Regions from separate parts of the Microbacterium sp. Root322 genome, predicted to be linked through region 1. Evidence: predicted binding sites of a transcription regulator. Region 1 holds the regulator's gene; each other region holds the start of a gene.

Region 1 (3,865 bases):
CAGTCCGCGAAGATCATCACGTAGCGGGAGATCGTTGAGGGAGAGGGTCACCCTTCCCATGTTAAGCGGCGCCCCGAGTCGATGACGCAAAGTTGCTGCAGCGACGCTGCGGCAGGATCAGTTCACGTACTGGGCCGGGATGGCCAGTGTCTGACCGATCTGGAGCTCGCCACCACGCAGCAGGTTCATCCGGCTGATCTCACCGATCACGTCGCGCGGGTCGGCGTCGGGGGCGACGCCGGTGGCGATCGACCAGAGTGTGTCGCCGGGCATGACCGTGACGGTCTCGACGCTGACGGCCGCGGTGTCTGCACCCGAGGCGATCGCACTGCCACCGCTGAGTGCGGCGAACGCGATGCCGGCCGCGAGCGGCACGGAGGCGAAGGCCAGCAGCACGGCGCGGCCACGCGTCGTCAGTCGGAGTCGCGTCGAAGGACGGGTCGACGCCGGAATGACTGCTGCGGTGCTGAAGCTGATGCTGCTCATGTGGTGCTCCTTAGCCTGTCCCGGAGCCGTGAGGCCACCGGGGAAGTTGGCGTAGCGTTCGCATTCCCGCCTCGGCCGGGAGCCGTGAATGCGAAGCTACGTACCGAAGATATCTTCGAGTTCGAACATCTGTCAAGTATTCTTCGAAACCCCACCGACGATTAGGCCGACACGCTCGAACAGATCTTCCAGATCGGCCCGATTCTCGGATACGGTTTCGATAAGGACACCCCACCACGGGCCTCCGACATTCGAAGAGGGACGTCGGATCACGCACTGAAGGAGCACCATGAGCGAGAACTCTGCCCCCGAGTCGGAGGCACCGCGCACGCGCCGCCGGAAGAGCCTCAGCCCGAAGCAGATGGCGATCCTCGAGGTCATCCAGAACTCGATCGCGCACCACGGCTACCCGCCGAGCATGCGCGAGATCGGCGACGCCGTCGGCCTCAAGTCCCTCTCCAGCGTCACCCACCAGCTCGGACAGCTCGAGCTCAGCGGCTATCTGCGCCGCGACCCCGGGAAGACGAGAGCCATGGAAGTGCTCATCGATCTGCCTGGCACCAGCACCGAGAGCCCCGCAGACGTGGCGACCCCGGTCGGAGACGCCGCGCTCGTCCCCCTCGTCGGACGCATCGCAGCCGGCGTGCCGATCACCGCCGACCAGCAGGTCGAGGAGATCTTCCCCCTCCCCCGCCAGCTGGTGGGCAAGGGCGACCTCTTCATGCTCAAGGTCTCCGGCGAGTCGATGATCGATGCCGCCATCTGCGACGGCGACTGGGTCGTCGTCCGCTCCCAGAACAGCGCCGAGAACGGCGAGATCGTGGCAGCGATGCTCGACGGCGAGGCCACCGTCAAGGTGCTGCGTCGCCGCGACGGCCACACCTGGCTGCTCCCCCGCAACTCCGCGTTCGAGCCCATCCTCGGTGATGAGTCCGTGATCCTCGGGAAGATCGTGGCAGTACTGCGCGCGGTCTGAGACGAGACGGCACGATGAAGCCCCTCCCGGGTGCCGGGAGGGGGTTCGTGTCGTCGGGCGACGGATCAAGACCGCGATGCTCCCGTCCTGACGAACGGGCGTCCACCTTCGACGCCTAGGCTCGAAGCATGTCGTCGTCCCCCTACGGTTCCTGGCCCTCGCCCTTCTCCGCGGCCTCCGTCGCGGCCTCCTCTCCGCGCATCGACGGAGCCCGCTTCGTCGGTGCGGAGATCTGGTGGGGTGAGTCGGTACCCGCCGAGAAGGGACGCGTGACGGTGCGGAGCTCCTCCGGCTCCGAGATCCTCCCCGCCCCCTGGAGCGCGCGCTCTCGCGTGCACGAGTACGGCGGAGGCGCCTGGACGGCCGATGAGCACGGCACGCTGTTCTTCGTCGACGCAGGAGACCAGCGGGTGCGCCGTCTGAGCGTCGGAGCCGAACCCGTCGCCCTCACCGCCCCCGGTCCCTCGCACGGCGGCCTGCGCGTGCAGAACGGCCGCCTGCTGGCCGTGCGCGAAGACCTCTCGGCCACGCCGCACCTCCGCTCGATCGTCGAGATCCCGCTCGATGGATCCGCCGCCGAAGACCCGTCCGCGATCAGGGTGATCGTGCAGGGAGACGGCTTCTTCGCCCACCCCGCCCTCTCTCCCGACGGGACCCGCGCGGCATGGGTCGGCTGGGAGCGAGGACGGATGCCCTGGGAGGACGCGCACGTTCAGGTCGCAGAGGTCCCCGGCGGGACGCCACACACGATCCCCTCGCGGGCGGCGCTGCAGCCGGAGTGGCTCAGCGACGCGGAACTGATCTTCGCCGACGATCCAGACGGTCGCTGGGCTCTGCAGCGTGTCACGCTCGATGGGGTGACTCCCACCGGGCCGGCGCGACCGTTCGCCCCTGCTGGCGCTCCTGTCGATGCGGATACCGGCTACGGGCTGTGGGTGCTCGGCAACCGCTGGTACCAGCCGCTCGACGACGGCCGCATCGTCGCCGTCCGCACGAACGGCCGCGACGAGGTCGTCGTGATCGATGCCGACGGCGGCGTGAGCGTGATCGACTTCCCCGGTGACGGCCACGTGAGCATCGATGCCGTCGACGGCGCCAGGGTGCTCCTCTCGGGCAACGGCTCTCGGGCGACGGCGGGCCTGTGGTGCGTCGACATCGAATCCGGCGAGTTCATCGCCGTGCGCGGCGGCGAGCCGGTCGATCCGGAGTGGATGCCCGCGTCCATCCCGATCGAGATCGAGGGTCCCCGCGGCGCGGTGCACGCATTCGCCTATCCTCCGGCCAACCCCGACACGTCGGCGCCCGACGATGAGCGCGCACCCTACGTCGTGCTGGTGCACGGCGGACCGACGGCGCACGTCACCGGCGCGGCGTCCGCGGCGATCGCCTTCTACACGAGCCGGGGCATCGGCGTGCTCGACGTGAACTACGGCGGATCCACCGGCTACGGCCGCGCCTACCGCGAGCGTCTCGACGGCCAGTGGGGGGTGGTCGACGTCGACGACGTGATCGCGGCCGCCCGCGGACTCGGCGACGCCGGACTCGCCGACCCCGCCCGCATCGCGATCCGCGGCGGTTCGGCAGGTGGCTGGACGGTGCTGTCGGCGCTGGTCCGCGGTGGTGCCTTCGCCGCCGGGATCAGCCGCTACGGCGTGGCCGACCTGCGCATGCTGGTGGCGGAGACGCATGACTTCGAGGCGTCGTACATCGACGGCCTGGTCGGACCGCTCCCCGAGTACGAGCATCTGTACATCGAGCGTTCGCCGCTCACCCACACCGATCGCATCGATGTGCCCGTGCTGCTCCTGCAGGGTGGGGAGGACCGCGTGGTTCCGCCGTCGCAGTCCGAGGCGATCCGCGACGCGCTCACAACCCGCGGCATCGACCACGAGTACGTCCTGTACCCCGCCGAGGGGCACGGCTTCCGCAGCGCGGAGACGATCGTCGACGCCCTCGAACGGGAGCTGAGGTTCCTCGGCCGCGTCTTCGGGTTCGAGCCGCGCCTGTGAGGGCCGGGGACTACTCCCCTACGCGGTTGCGCAGCCGCATGGCGCGGTCGGCCTCGCGGGTGTCCTGACGCTCGCGCAGGGTCTGACGCTTGTCGTATTCGCGCTTGCCCTTCGCGAGAGCGATCTCGACCTTGGCGCGACCGTCCGAGAAGTAGAGCTTCAACGGGATCAGGGTGTATCCGCCTGCTGACACCGCGTGCGCGATCTTGGCGATCTCCTCGCGGTGCAGCAGGAGCTTGCGGATGCGCTTGGCCGAGTGGTTGGTCCAGTGCCCCTGCGAGTACTCGGGGATGTGCACGGAGTCGAGGAAGACCTCGTTCCCCTTGACGAACGCGTAGCCGTCGCTGAGGTTGGCGCGTCCCTGACGCAGTGACTTGACCTCGGTGCCGGTGAG
Region 2 (3,865 bases), on a different contig from region 1:
GTCGACGAGGACATCGGCGACGACCTGGAGCTGCTGCTCGCGGCCGCCGAGCTCATCGTCTCGTCCCAGTTCGGCTCGACCTCGATGCTCCAGCGCAAGCTTCGTGTCGGCTTCGCGAAAGCCGGTCGCCTCATGGACCTGCTGGAGTCGCGCGAGATCGTCGGTCCGTCCGAGGGATCCAAGGCGCGAGACGTGCTGGCCACGGCCGAGCAGCTCCCGCAGGTCATGGCGAAGCTCCGCGGCGACGACGTGCCGGCCTCGCCGTCGTCATCGGCAACCCCTGCCGCTCCGCCCGTCCCGCCCCTGCCTCAGTCACATGATCCGATCGCGGCCCAGTACGAGGGGCTTCCCGAGGTGGAGGCCGAGGGCGACGAAGACGCCTGGGGCCTGACGGGACGCGACTGATGGCCATTCCTCGGCAGCTTCCCAACGCCATCACCGTCGCGCGCATCCCGCTGGCGGTCGTCTTCTTCATCCTCTTGCTGCTGGGCGGCCAGTACGGCCTTCCCGACCCCGGCCTCCGTTGGGCTGCCGCGATCATCTTCATCGTCGGCATCTCGACGGACTGGGTCGACGGCTACCTCGCACGCAAGTACGACATCGTCAGCGACTTCGGCAAACTCTGGGATCCCATCGCCGACAAGATGCTCACGGGCGCTGGGTTCATCGGGCTCGCCATCCTGGGCGAGGTCAGCTGGTGGATCGTGGCGATCATCCTGGTGCGCGAGTGGGGGATCACGATCCATCGACTCATGGTCGCCAGCGAGCATGTCGTCGCCGCGGCCTGGATGGGCAAGATCAAGACGGCATTCCAGGGGGTGGCGCTCGGCTGGGCCCTGCTTCCGTTGCACTACCTCATCGGTCTCGACGCCTGGACGCTGATCACCTTCATCCTCATGCTCATCGTCCTGGTGCTCACGGTGGTGAGCGGCATCGACTACATCGTGGCGCAGGTGCGGGGTTCGCGCCGGAAGCCATGAGCGAAGAGAGCGCCGCGGTCCTCGCAGCGCTGGGCCGGCGCGGGTGGACGCTCGGGATCGCCGAATCGCTGACAGGTGGCGCTCTGTGCGCGGATGTCGTCGCCATCCCCGGCGCATCCGCGGTGCTTCTCGGGGGCGTCGTGGCCTACGCGACGCCGGTGAAGGCGACCGTGCTGGGAGTGGACGCGGCTCTTCTGGCCGCACACGGACCGGTGCACCCGCAGGTCGCTCTGCAGATGGCCGACGGCGTCAGAGACGTGGTCGGTGTCGGGGGTGTGCCAGCCGATGTAGGCGTGTCGACGACGGGGATCGCCGGCCCGGACTCCCCGGACGGCCAGCCGGTCGGCACTGTGCACATCGGAGTCGTGACCCCTGTGGCGTCGCGGAACACGGCCTTCCACTTCAGCGGGGACCGCGACGCGATCCGGGCGCAGGCCGTGGCGGCAGCACTCCGAGAGGTGCTCGCGGTGGTGGCGGAATAGTGACGCCCTCGGCCTGGTTATCTCTCTTGTGCTCACACTAAAACCACAGAGTGCAGGGGTAGATTCTGTGCAGGCCAGGGGTACTAGACTGGCTGTCTCATCGGGGGAGACCTCGAACGATCACATGGGGAGGAGGTTCCGATGATTCTTGTTCGACAGGAAATCGGCGATGTGCTGAGGGACTTCCGCCTGCAGAAGGGGCGCACGCTCCGGCAGGTCGCAAGCAAGGCATCGGTTGCCCTCGGCTACCTCAGTGAGGTCGAGCGCGGGCAGAAGGAGGCGTCGAGCGAGATCCTCGCATCCGTCGCCGATGCGCTCGACGTTCCCATCTCGACGATCATGCGCGAGGTCGGAGATCGCATCTCCGTGCTCGAGGGCATCCAGGTGTTTCCGGATGTCGTTCCGGACGACCTCGTGGCCTCGATCGAACCCCAGCTCTCGCTGCACTGACCCACGGTCAGACCAGCGATGCGTCGTAGCGAGTTTCTCCGCGCCGTCGAGACAGAGTTCCAGGCGCGTGCCTCCTCTCTGGTGAACGACCTCGGTCTCAGCGCCGTCGGCGGCCGTACGGCTGTGGAAGCGCTGGCCGACGGCACTCCACCGCGCGAGATCTGGTTGGCGCTGTGCGCCGAGATGGATGTGCCGGAGAACAGGCGGCATGGCGTCGGCAGGCAAGAGCCGCGCGGACGCTGATCCGTCCCTCGATGTCCGATGCCTACGGGACACGCGATGAGATCCACGGCGTGTCGTCGAAGATCTGTTCGAAGCGGGCGTAGTCTTCTGCACAAGTGGTTCAGGGAGTCTGTTCTCCACGGTATGTGAGCTCGCGGCGTCGATGTCGGTGGCCTCTCCTACGGTGGAAAACGAGCCGAAGAGCCATTACGCCTTGTCGGAGAGTTTCTCCCAACCGGGAGAGCCGCGACAGCCTACAGGCGGCATCACGCGCGCAGAAGGAGCACATCATGCCATCACCCGCCGACCGCGAGAAGTCCCTCGAGACCGCCCTCGCCCAGATCGACCGCCAGTTCGGAAAGGGCTCGGTCATGCGGCTGGGCAGCGATGAGCGTGCCCCCGTGGCCGTCATCCCCACCGGCTCCATCGCCCTCGACGTCGCCCTCGGCGTCGGAGGTCTCCCGCGTGGTCGAATCGTCGAGATCTACGGACCGGAGTCCTCGGGTAAGACGACTCTCACCCTGCACGCGATCGCGAACGCTCAGCGCGCCGGCGGCATCGCCGCCTTCATCGACGCCGAGCACGCGCTCGACCCGGATTACGCCGCGAAGCTCGGTGTCGACATCGACGCGCTTCTGGTCTCCCAGCCCGACACCGGTGAGCAGGCGCTCGAGATCGCCGACATGCTCGTGCGCTCGGGGGCCATCGACCTCATCGTCATCGACTCCGTGGCCGCGCTCGTCCCTCGCGCCGAGATCGAGGGTGAGATGGGCGACTCGCACGTGGGTCTGCAGGCGCGACTCATGTCACAGGCGCTGCGTAAGCTCACGGGTGGTCTGAACCAGACCAACACCACGATGATCTTCATCAACCAGCTTCGCGAGAAGATCGGTGTGTTCTTCGGCTCGCCCGAGACCACCGCCGGTGGTAAGGCGCTGAAGTTCTACGCCTCGGTCCGCATGGACATCCGTCGTATCGAGACGCTGAAGGATGGCACCGACGCCGTCGGAAACCGCACCAGGGTGAAGGTGGTGAAGAACAAGATGGCACCGCCCTTCAAGCAGGCCGAGTTCGACATCCTCTACGGCGTCGGCATCTCCCGCGAAGGCAGCCTGATCGACTTCGGTGTCGAGCACGCCATCGTGAAGAAGTCGGGCTCGTGGTACACCTACGACGGAGATCAGCTGGGCCAGGGCAAGGAGAACGCGCGAACGTTCCTGCTCAACAACCCCGACATCGCGCTGGCCATCGAGACGCAGATCAAGCAGAAGCTCGGCATCGGCGGCGCGGCTGTGCCGGCGGCTGCAGACGAGCTCGCCGAGCGTCGTCCGGCCTGATGAACGACACTCGTGGGGGCGATCCGGATCGGGTCGCCCCCATCATCCCTCTCTTCGGCGGTGCATCGAAGAAGCCTGCCTCGACGCGACCGGCTCAGAACCCGGAGCGTGGCCAGGAGGCGGAAGAACCTTCGTCACGTACCGGCGATGCGGCCGTATGGCGTACGACCTGGGACGCGCCGCCCGCGGAGGTTTCCCGTATCGACGAGAGCGACGCAGGCACACCCAGCGATCGGCACCCCGCACGAGGAGTCAGGGGCAGCTCTGCCACAGCGTCTCGCTCGGCAGGTTCCGCTCCTCGTCTCCGTGCGCTCGGCGACGAGCCGAGAGACGGCATCGACAGCGGAGAGACGGCGTCGCTCGACGAGATCCGAGTCTCCGCAGAAGAGTCGCT
Region 3 (3,865 bases), 720 kb from region 1:
TGCGGGTACTGGCGGGTCGGTGCAGCCTCCCCCGCGTCGAAGGCCGCTCGCGAGGCCGCGGCGGAGCCCCTGGCATGAGCGCGGATGCCGCGGGCCGGTCGCCCCGCACCGGCGGACGATTCCGCTTCCCCACCGTCATCCTGCTGACCTGTGCGGCGCTCGGTGTGGCGGGAGCGGTGCTTCTCGCACCGATGAACTGGTTCTCGACCGTGCTTACCGGGCCGCTCCCGTTCGTGGGCATGGCGCTCGCCGGTCTCTGGCTGCTGCCATCGGTGATCGCGCTGCGGCTGCTGCATCGTCCGCTCGTCGGACTGCTCGTCGCGCTGATCGCCGGTCTCGTGATGGTGCCGTTCTCCGGATACGGCTTCAGCACCGTGCTGACCAATCTCTGGTGGGCGGCCTTCACGGAGCTGCCGTTCCTGTTCGTGCTCTGGCGCTACTGGGGCACCTGGATGCACTATCTCGGTGCCGTCATCGTGGGCATCGTGTATCCGATCTCGGCGTGGGCGTGGTTCGACCTCGGGTCCATGTCTCTCTTCGCCCAGATCGCCTTCTTCGTCGTGGCGATCGCCAGCTGCGTCGGCGGCACGGCCCTCGGCATCCTGATCGCCGACCGTCTCCGCAGGGCGGGAATCGGCAGGCACCGCTGAACCGCGAGAGCGCAGCCGCACACGCCGGGCGGTGACATCGCCGGGCCGTGACGTCGAGCCGCGACGTCGTCAGGCAGCGACGTGGTCAGGCAGCGACGTGGTCAGGCCGCGATGTCGAAGCGTGCGCGGCCTCCGAGCCTCGGGGTTCGCGCAGAGTCGACGTATCGCGGCGGAATGAACCACACCCGCCCCGCCGCACCGCTCCCGCTCCCGCTCCCGCTCCCGCTCCCGCTCCCGCTCCCGCTCCCGCTCCCGCTCCCGCTCCCGCTCCCGCTCCCGGCAGTATCGATGCGGATCTGCCACCCGTTGTCGTGGATGCGATGGTGACACGTTTCGCACAGCAGCACCCCGTTGGAGAGATCGGTCGGCCCGTGGTCTCGTCTCCACCATCGAATGTGATGCGCCTTGGTCATCTCCGGCGGCAACCCGCACATCGCGCATCCCCCATCACGCTCCACCAGCGCCAGCCGTTGCGCCCGGGTGAACAACCGCTTCTCCCGTCCCCAATCGAGAATCTCGCTGTCTCCGCCGAGAACACACGGGATCACGCCGCCCCCGGCCGCCATCCGCCGCGCGGCCCCGACGCTGACCGGCTGATCGACCCCGTCCACGGTCGCGGACCCCGTGCCGGCCTCCAGATCGTCGAGGTTCATCCGCACAATCACCGTCGCACCGGCGACCGGCACCCGCTGCTCGCACCCGAGCACGTGCGCGCAGAACACCGCGAGGGCGTCGGCCTGGATCATCGGCACCGTCCGCCGATCCGCATCGGGCGCTTCCGCATCGGGCGCGTCTTTCCGCGCGGCGAACACGGCGGTCACGTAGCCCCGGATCGCGGTGACGACCGGCGCCGCGGTCTCGACATCGAGCACGGCGTTCAGATGCACCATTCCCTCACGCTCGAACAGTGTCAGCGCGCGCCTGCCGCGGCGCTCTTCCTCACGAGGCTCCAGACCATCCGGATCGAGCCATGCTTCTGCACGGACCACGAGCTTGCGCACATCGTCGAGTGCCAGACCTGCCGCCTTCTCCGCCAGCATGCGCTCGGCTTCGACGACATGCTCCACCCCCGCGGCGATCCGACAACGATCGAGCAACCCGATGATCATCGCGGCGGCGGGAGCACCGAGCGCCCCCGAATCCAGCGCCTCGCTCACCAGCGGATACTTCGCCGGCAGACGCGCACCCAGAAGGTCGCTCCGGGGCGCCGTCGCCTCTCCCACCTTGACGAGGCGCGACGCATCACCGGTCGACACCCCCGTGGCTGCCGCGATCAACGTCGCCGGGTTGCGGTAGCCCTGCTGCTTGGCCAGGCTCTCCGCCCCGAGCTCTGGACGCGACTCGCGGGAGATGCACGCCGCCACCGACACATGCACGGCATCCAACCGACGCCGCAACACCCCGATAGACGCGCTCACCTCGATCAGCTGCTCGCGGGACAGCTCTCCGGAGTCACCGGCATCTGACCACGCCTCATCGAGGCGGGACATCGCCTCGTGCAACGCGGTCAATTTCGACATACTCGATTCTATCGCGAACCGTCTCGACATTCGAATTTATGTTCTATTGAATACCGGTGCGACCGGCATGTCGTGAAGACCGAGAACCGAGTCAGCCGCCAGGAGTGCGTCGCTCCGAATGCCTGGTGGCACCGAGGTCCGGCGATACAGCAGGGACAGGAAGAGGCCCCGGATGTCGCATCCGGGGCCTCTTCTGCGTAGGTGACGTCAGCGCTTGCCGACGATCTGACGGCCGACGAGATCGCGCATGATCTCGTTCGTGCCGCCGTAGATGCGGTGCACGCGAGCATCAGTGAAGGCGCGGGCGATCGGGTACTCCATGATGTAGCCGTAACCGCCGTGCAGCTGCACGCCCGTGTCGAGCACCTCCCACTCGCGCTCGGTAGCCCAGAACTTGACCTTCGCGGCATCCTCGGCGGTGAGGGTGCCGTTCTTGTAGGCGAGCAACGCGCGGTCGATGTACGCCCACATCGCGTCCGTGGTCGCGGCCATGTCGGCGAGCCGGAAGCGGGTGTTCTGGAAGTCGGCGATGCGCTCGCCGAACGCCTCGCGGTCCTTCGTATAGGCGACGGTCCAGTCGAGGGCGGCCTGCGCGGCTGCGGCTGCGGCGACGCCGATCGAGAGACGCTCGAGCGGCAGGTTCAGCATCAGCTGGATGAAGCCCTGACCCTCCTTGCCGCTGATCAGGTTCTCGTCGGGGACGAACACGTCGGTGAAGCTGAGCTCGGCCGTGTCCCAGCCGTGGAAGCCCATCTTGCTGAGCTTCTTGCCCTGGTCGAAGCCCTCCATGCCCTTCTCCACGAGCAGCAGGCTGAAGGCGTCGGGACGGTTGCCTTCACCGGTCTTGACGAAGGTCACGACGACGTCGGCCGTCGTACCGGAGGAGATGAACGTCTTCGCACCGTTGAGGATGTAGCCGCCGTCGACCTTCTTGGCGTTGGTCTTGATGCCACGCAGATCCGAACCCGCACCCGGGTCGGTCATGGCGAGCGCGCCGAGCACCTCACCCGTGGCCATGCGGGGAAGCCACTTCTCCTTCTGCTCCTGCGTTCCCATGTGCACGAGGTAGGGCACGGCCAGGTCGTCCTGGATGCCGAAGGCACCGGCCAGCGAACCCGCGCCGGAGGCGATGACCTCCTCCATCACGATCGTGCGGAAGCGGTAGTCCTGCAGCATGCCGGCGCCACCGAACTCCTCCGGGACCGACAGGCCGATCAGACCCGCCTCGCCGGCGGCCAGCATCGTCGCCCGGTCGATCTCCCCCGCGGCGTCCCACCGCTCGATCGCCTCGTTGGTCACGTGGCGCTTGACGAAGTCCTTGACCAGGTCCCGGAATGCCTCGTGATCCTCGTCGTAGATGTCGCGTTCCATGCCGTCCTCCTGAACGTCTCATGCATCGTTGCTCCGGCGATTCTACGTCGCACGACCGGTCCAGGACAGGACGTTGTGAGAATGCATCCCATAAAACGTGACACTGGGTACCGCGGTTGTCGGATGCCGCAACCGTGGCGTTCCGCGCCGATTCAGTGCGCGTAGTCGGGGGCGGCCGGCAGCGCGAAGAACTCCTCGAGCGTGTGGAATCCACCCTCGTGATAGGCGGCGGCGAGGTCGACGCCGACATAGCGGAGGTGCCACGGCTCCGGCGCATACCCCGTGACCGGGGTGCCGACCTGCTCGTAGCGCACGATGAATCCG
Region 4 (3,865 bases), on a different contig from region 1:
ACGCCACTAAATCCATGGCCACGCGTTCAGGCCACACATCCACGCCACGCGTTCAGGCCATGCGTTCAGGCAGCGCGTTCAGGCAGCGATGTCGAAGCGCGCCCTGCCACCCAGGCGCGGAGCCCGCGCAGGGTCGACCGTGGCCGGTGGGAGAAACCACACCCTGCCGCGGCTCCCACCGCCATCGATACGGATATCCCACCCGTTGTCATGGATCCGATGGTGGCAGGTCTCGCACAGCAGCACGCCGTTCGAGAGATCGGTCGGACCATGGTCTCGACTCCACCATCGGATGTGATGCGCCTTCGTCATCTCGGGCGGCAGCGCGCACATGGCGCATCCACCATCCCGCTCGACCAACGCCAACCGTTGCGAGCGCGTGAACAGGCGCTTCTCCCGACCCCAATCGAGCACTTCGCTCGCCGCACCGAGCACGCAGGGGATCACTCCCCCGCCTGCGGCCATCCGTCGCGCCGCGCCGACGCTGACCGGCTGCTCGATTCCGTCGACCTCGGCGGAACCGGCGCCGGCTTCCAGGTCGTCGAGGCTCATCCGCACCACGACGGTCGCACCCGCCAACGGCACCCGGGCGTCGCACTCGAGAACGTGGCCCGCGAACACGGAGAGAGCGTCGGCCTGGATCATCGGCACGGTGCGACGATCGGCGTCCGGCGCGTCCGGCGCGGCCGCGTTCTTTCGCGCGGCGAACGCGGCGGTCACGTAGCCGCGGATGGCCGTCACGACAGGAGCGGCGGTCTCGGCGTCGAGGACGGCGTTCAGATGCACCATCCCGTCGCGCTCATGAATGGTCAAAGCTCGGCGGGAACGCTGCTCCTCCAGGCGCGGCTCCACCCCATCCGGGTCCAGCCACGCCTCGGCCCTCACGACCAGCTTGCGCACGTCGTCGAGAGCGAGCCCGACCGCCTTCTCCACCAGCAGAGACTCCGCCTCGGCGACCCGCACCGGGCCCGCCGAGACGCGACACCGATCCAGCAGGGCGATGATCGCGGCAGCCACCTGAGCACTCAGCGCGCCGGACCCGAGCGCCTCACGCACTCTCGGATACTTCGCCGGCAGAGGCGCCCCGAGGAGATCCTCGCGCGGCGCGACCGCCTCTCCGACCTTCACCAGCCGGGTCGCATCGCCACGCGAGACGCCGACGGTCGCCGCGATCAACGTCGCCGGATTCCGGTAGCCCTGCTGCTTCGCGAGACCCTCCGCACCCAACTCGGGACGAGACTCGCGCGAGATGCATGCCGCGACCTCGATGTGCACCGCATCCAGCCGCCGCTGCAGCAGCCCGATGGATGCGCTCACGGCGATCAGCTGCTCTCGCGACAGCTCACCGGATCCATCGGCGTCGGCCCATGCCGCATCGAGGCGGGACATCGCCTCGTGCAACTCGACCAGCTTCGACATGATTCGATTTTACCGAATCACCTCTCGACATTCGAACTTATCTTCGAACAAATGCCGGCATTCTGCCGCTGACCCTCCGCCCGACACCACGCTCACATGGTTCACTGGGTCCGACCGCAACAGCCGACAGGAAGAGGAAGACATGGGCACGTGGGGACCGGGAAACTTCGACGACGACACGGTCGCCGACGCACTGAGCGAGATCACCGACGAGCTCATCGCGAAGATCACCGAGGTGTTCGCCGATGAGGAGGACGACACCGAGCTGCAGCCGGACGAATGGGGCGGAGCCATGGCTCCCGCGTGGTTGGAGATCCTCACCGACATCGGGTCCGCGGGGCGAGTGGGTGCCACGTTCCCGTCGAGCAGCACGCTCGAGGGCTGGCGAGACCGGTACATCCGGGTCTGGGACGACTACATCGACGAGCTCGAACCGGACGAGGACTACCGCACCGACCGACGCCAGGTCATCGTCTCGACGTTCGAGCGTGCCGTAGCCCTCGCTCACGAGCGCGAGGCGTAGCCGACCTCACCACACACCGTCGGCGCGCACGTCACGGTCGACCCAGCACCCGGCGAGCGCCGCACGCACCTCGGGGCCATGCGCGAGCGCCAGCGCGAGTGCCGCATGGTTCTGCTCCAGCTGCGCGAGCCGGGAGGCACCGAACAGCACGTTCGCGGTCGCGGGGTTCGAGAGGCAGAAGGCGATGCCCAGTGCTGCCGGGGTGACCCCGAATCCGGCGGCCACCCGCGCGACCTCGGGGTAGATCGCGGCGATCTGCTCACGGATCCCTCCGACATCCGCGCCGATCTTCCGCTCGGGCAGCCGGCCGGTGGCGAGGATCCCTCCCTCGAAGACGTCGGACGCCTGCAGGGTGAGCACGCCCGCATCGAACAACGCCCCGTACGCCTCCCCCTCGGCCATCGACCGACGCGCGATGCCGTATTTCAGCTGTGCGAACGCCGGTGCGACAGCCCCCTGCGTCTCCGCCTCTTCGAGAGCCTCCCTGGTGTGGGCGATCTGCCAGTTGTTGATGCCCCAGCTGTCGACGAGGCCTTCCGAGATCAGCGCGTTCACCTCGACGACGAGGCGCGGCATGTCGGGCGCCTCCCCGTAGTCGCCGACCACCACCGTGTCGAAGCGTTCGAGGCCGGCCCGCCCGAGCGAGTCGACGAGCTGTCGGCGAAATCCCTGGTTCGGCCAGTCCCACAGCCACAGCTTGCCGCACAGGGTGATGTCGTCGCGATCGACGCCGCTCGCCCGCAGCGCCTCGCCGAACAGGATGTCGGTCCTCGAGTTCTCGGCATGCGGACCCATGTTGTAGTACGCGATGTCGAAGAGTCCGGCGTCGAGCTCCGTGGCTCTCCGGATCAGCGCGACCGCCTCATCCTTCGACATCCGGTCCCAGGTGTTCCACGACCCCAATGCCAGCGGAGGCACCGGCACCCCTCCACCCTGCAGTGCCGTGCGGGGATATGTCGATTCGGGCATGAAGGCTCCTTCGTCTTCTCTGACACAGGGTTGTGTTTTTCTATGTTTGTAGAATATAACGGAGTCACCCCGTCGCAGCACCCGTCAGTGAGGACGAACATGACCGCATCCCCCCGCCGCATCCTCGTCACCGGTGGAGCCTCAGGCCTCGGCAGAGGCATCGCCGCCGCGTTCGCACGGGCCGGGGATGAGGTGTTCATCGGCGACGTGAACGCGGAAGCCGTGCAGAGCGTCGCGAACGAGCTCGGCGCCACGGCCGTGCACCTCGACATCTCCGACGAAGCCTCCGTGCAGTCGGCGGCCGATCGACTCTCCGCCGCGGGCGGACTCGACGTGCTGGTGAACAACGCCGGCGTCGTCGCGGGCGGCGGCACCCTGCAGGAGGTGCCCGTCGAGGCCGTCGATGCCGCCCTGCGCGTCAACGTCCGCGGCACCTTCCTCATGCTCCGCACGTTCGGCGCCCTGCTCGCGGCGACCGGCGGCGGCTCGATCGTCAACATCTCCTCGATCGGCGCCCGCCAGCCCACCCCGGGTCTGGGCCACTACGAAGCCACCAAGGCGGCGGTCGATGCCCTCACCCGCACGGCCGCCATCGAACTCGCCGGATCGGGGATCCGCGTCAACGCCGTCGCCCCCGGTCCCGTGCTCACTCCCCTGACCGCCGACTTCGCGTCGAACCCCGATGCCCGTGCGGCCTGGGAGTCGCGCATCCCGCTCGGCTCGATCGCCGAGGTCGACCAGGTCACCCCGCTCGTGCTGTTCCTCGCGAGCGACGCCGCAAGCCACATCACCGGGGTCTGCGTCGCCGTCGACGGCGGACAGCTCCTGGTCTGACCGTTCCCCGGAGACGACACCATGACCCGCACCGCAGAACTGCCCACCACGACCCGCGCCGCCGTCCTCACCGCCCACGGCGAGCCCCTGACCCTGCAGGAGCTGCCGCTCCCCGCCGAG

Evidence for each region. The regulator LexA, encoded in region 1, represses DNA repair genes until DNA is damaged. The targets are predictions, from matches to a motif close to TCGAACANNTGTTCGA.
Region 2: the regulator LexA is predicted to act here: its motif matches at 2,212-2,227, upstream of recA (recombinase RecA).
Region 3: the regulator LexA is predicted to act here: its motif matches at 2,201-2,216, upstream of ASC55_RS13605 (HNH endonuclease signature motif containing protein).
Region 4: the regulator LexA is predicted to act here: its motif matches at 1,451-1,466, upstream of ASC55_RS05850 (HNH endonuclease signature motif containing protein).

The regions. Positions count from the first base shown of each region.
Region 1 is NZ_LMCS01000003.1:967,103-970,967, reverse strand. It holds gene ASC55_RS17025 (histidinol-phosphate transaminase) at 1-51, opposite strand, end outside; gene ASC55_RS17020 (LysM peptidoglycan-binding domain-containing protein) at 118-486, opposite strand; gene lexA (transcriptional repressor LexA) at 776-1,462, shown strand; gene ASC55_RS17010 (S9 family peptidase) at 1,591-3,471, shown strand; gene smpB (SsrA-binding protein SmpB) at 3,482-3,865, opposite strand, start outside.
Region 2 is NZ_LMCS01000001.1:756,152-760,016, reverse strand. It holds gene ASC55_RS03625 (DNA translocase FtsK) at 1-405, shown strand, start outside; gene pgsA (CDP-diacylglycerol--glycerol-3-phosphate 3-phosphatidyltransferase) at 405-980, shown strand; gene ASC55_RS03615 (CinA family protein) at 977-1,462, shown strand; gene ASC55_RS03610 (helix-turn-helix domain-containing protein) at 1,604-1,912, shown strand; gene ASC55_RS03605 (DUF3046 domain-containing protein) at 1,931-2,155, shown strand; gene recA (recombinase RecA) at 2,425-3,471, shown strand.
Region 3 is NZ_LMCS01000003.1:250,825-254,689, reverse strand. It holds gene ASC55_RS13615 (siderophore-interacting protein) at 1-78, shown strand, start outside; gene ASC55_RS13610 (ECF transporter S component) at 75-650, shown strand; gene ASC55_RS13605 (HNH endonuclease signature motif containing protein) at 752-2,170, opposite strand; gene ASC55_RS13600 (acyl-CoA dehydrogenase family protein) at 2,378-3,541, opposite strand; gene ASC55_RS13595 (M15 family metallopeptidase) at 3,694-3,865, opposite strand, start outside.
Region 4 is NZ_LMCS01000002.1:220,460-224,324, forward strand. It holds gene ASC55_RS05850 (HNH endonuclease signature motif containing protein) at 79-1,419, opposite strand; gene ASC55_RS05855 (DUF4259 domain-containing protein) at 1,562-1,942, shown strand; gene ASC55_RS05860 (aldo/keto reductase) at 1,949-2,911, opposite strand; gene ASC55_RS05865 (SDR family NAD(P)-dependent oxidoreductase) at 3,011-3,745, shown strand; gene ASC55_RS05870 (zinc-binding dehydrogenase) at 3,767-3,865, shown strand, end outside.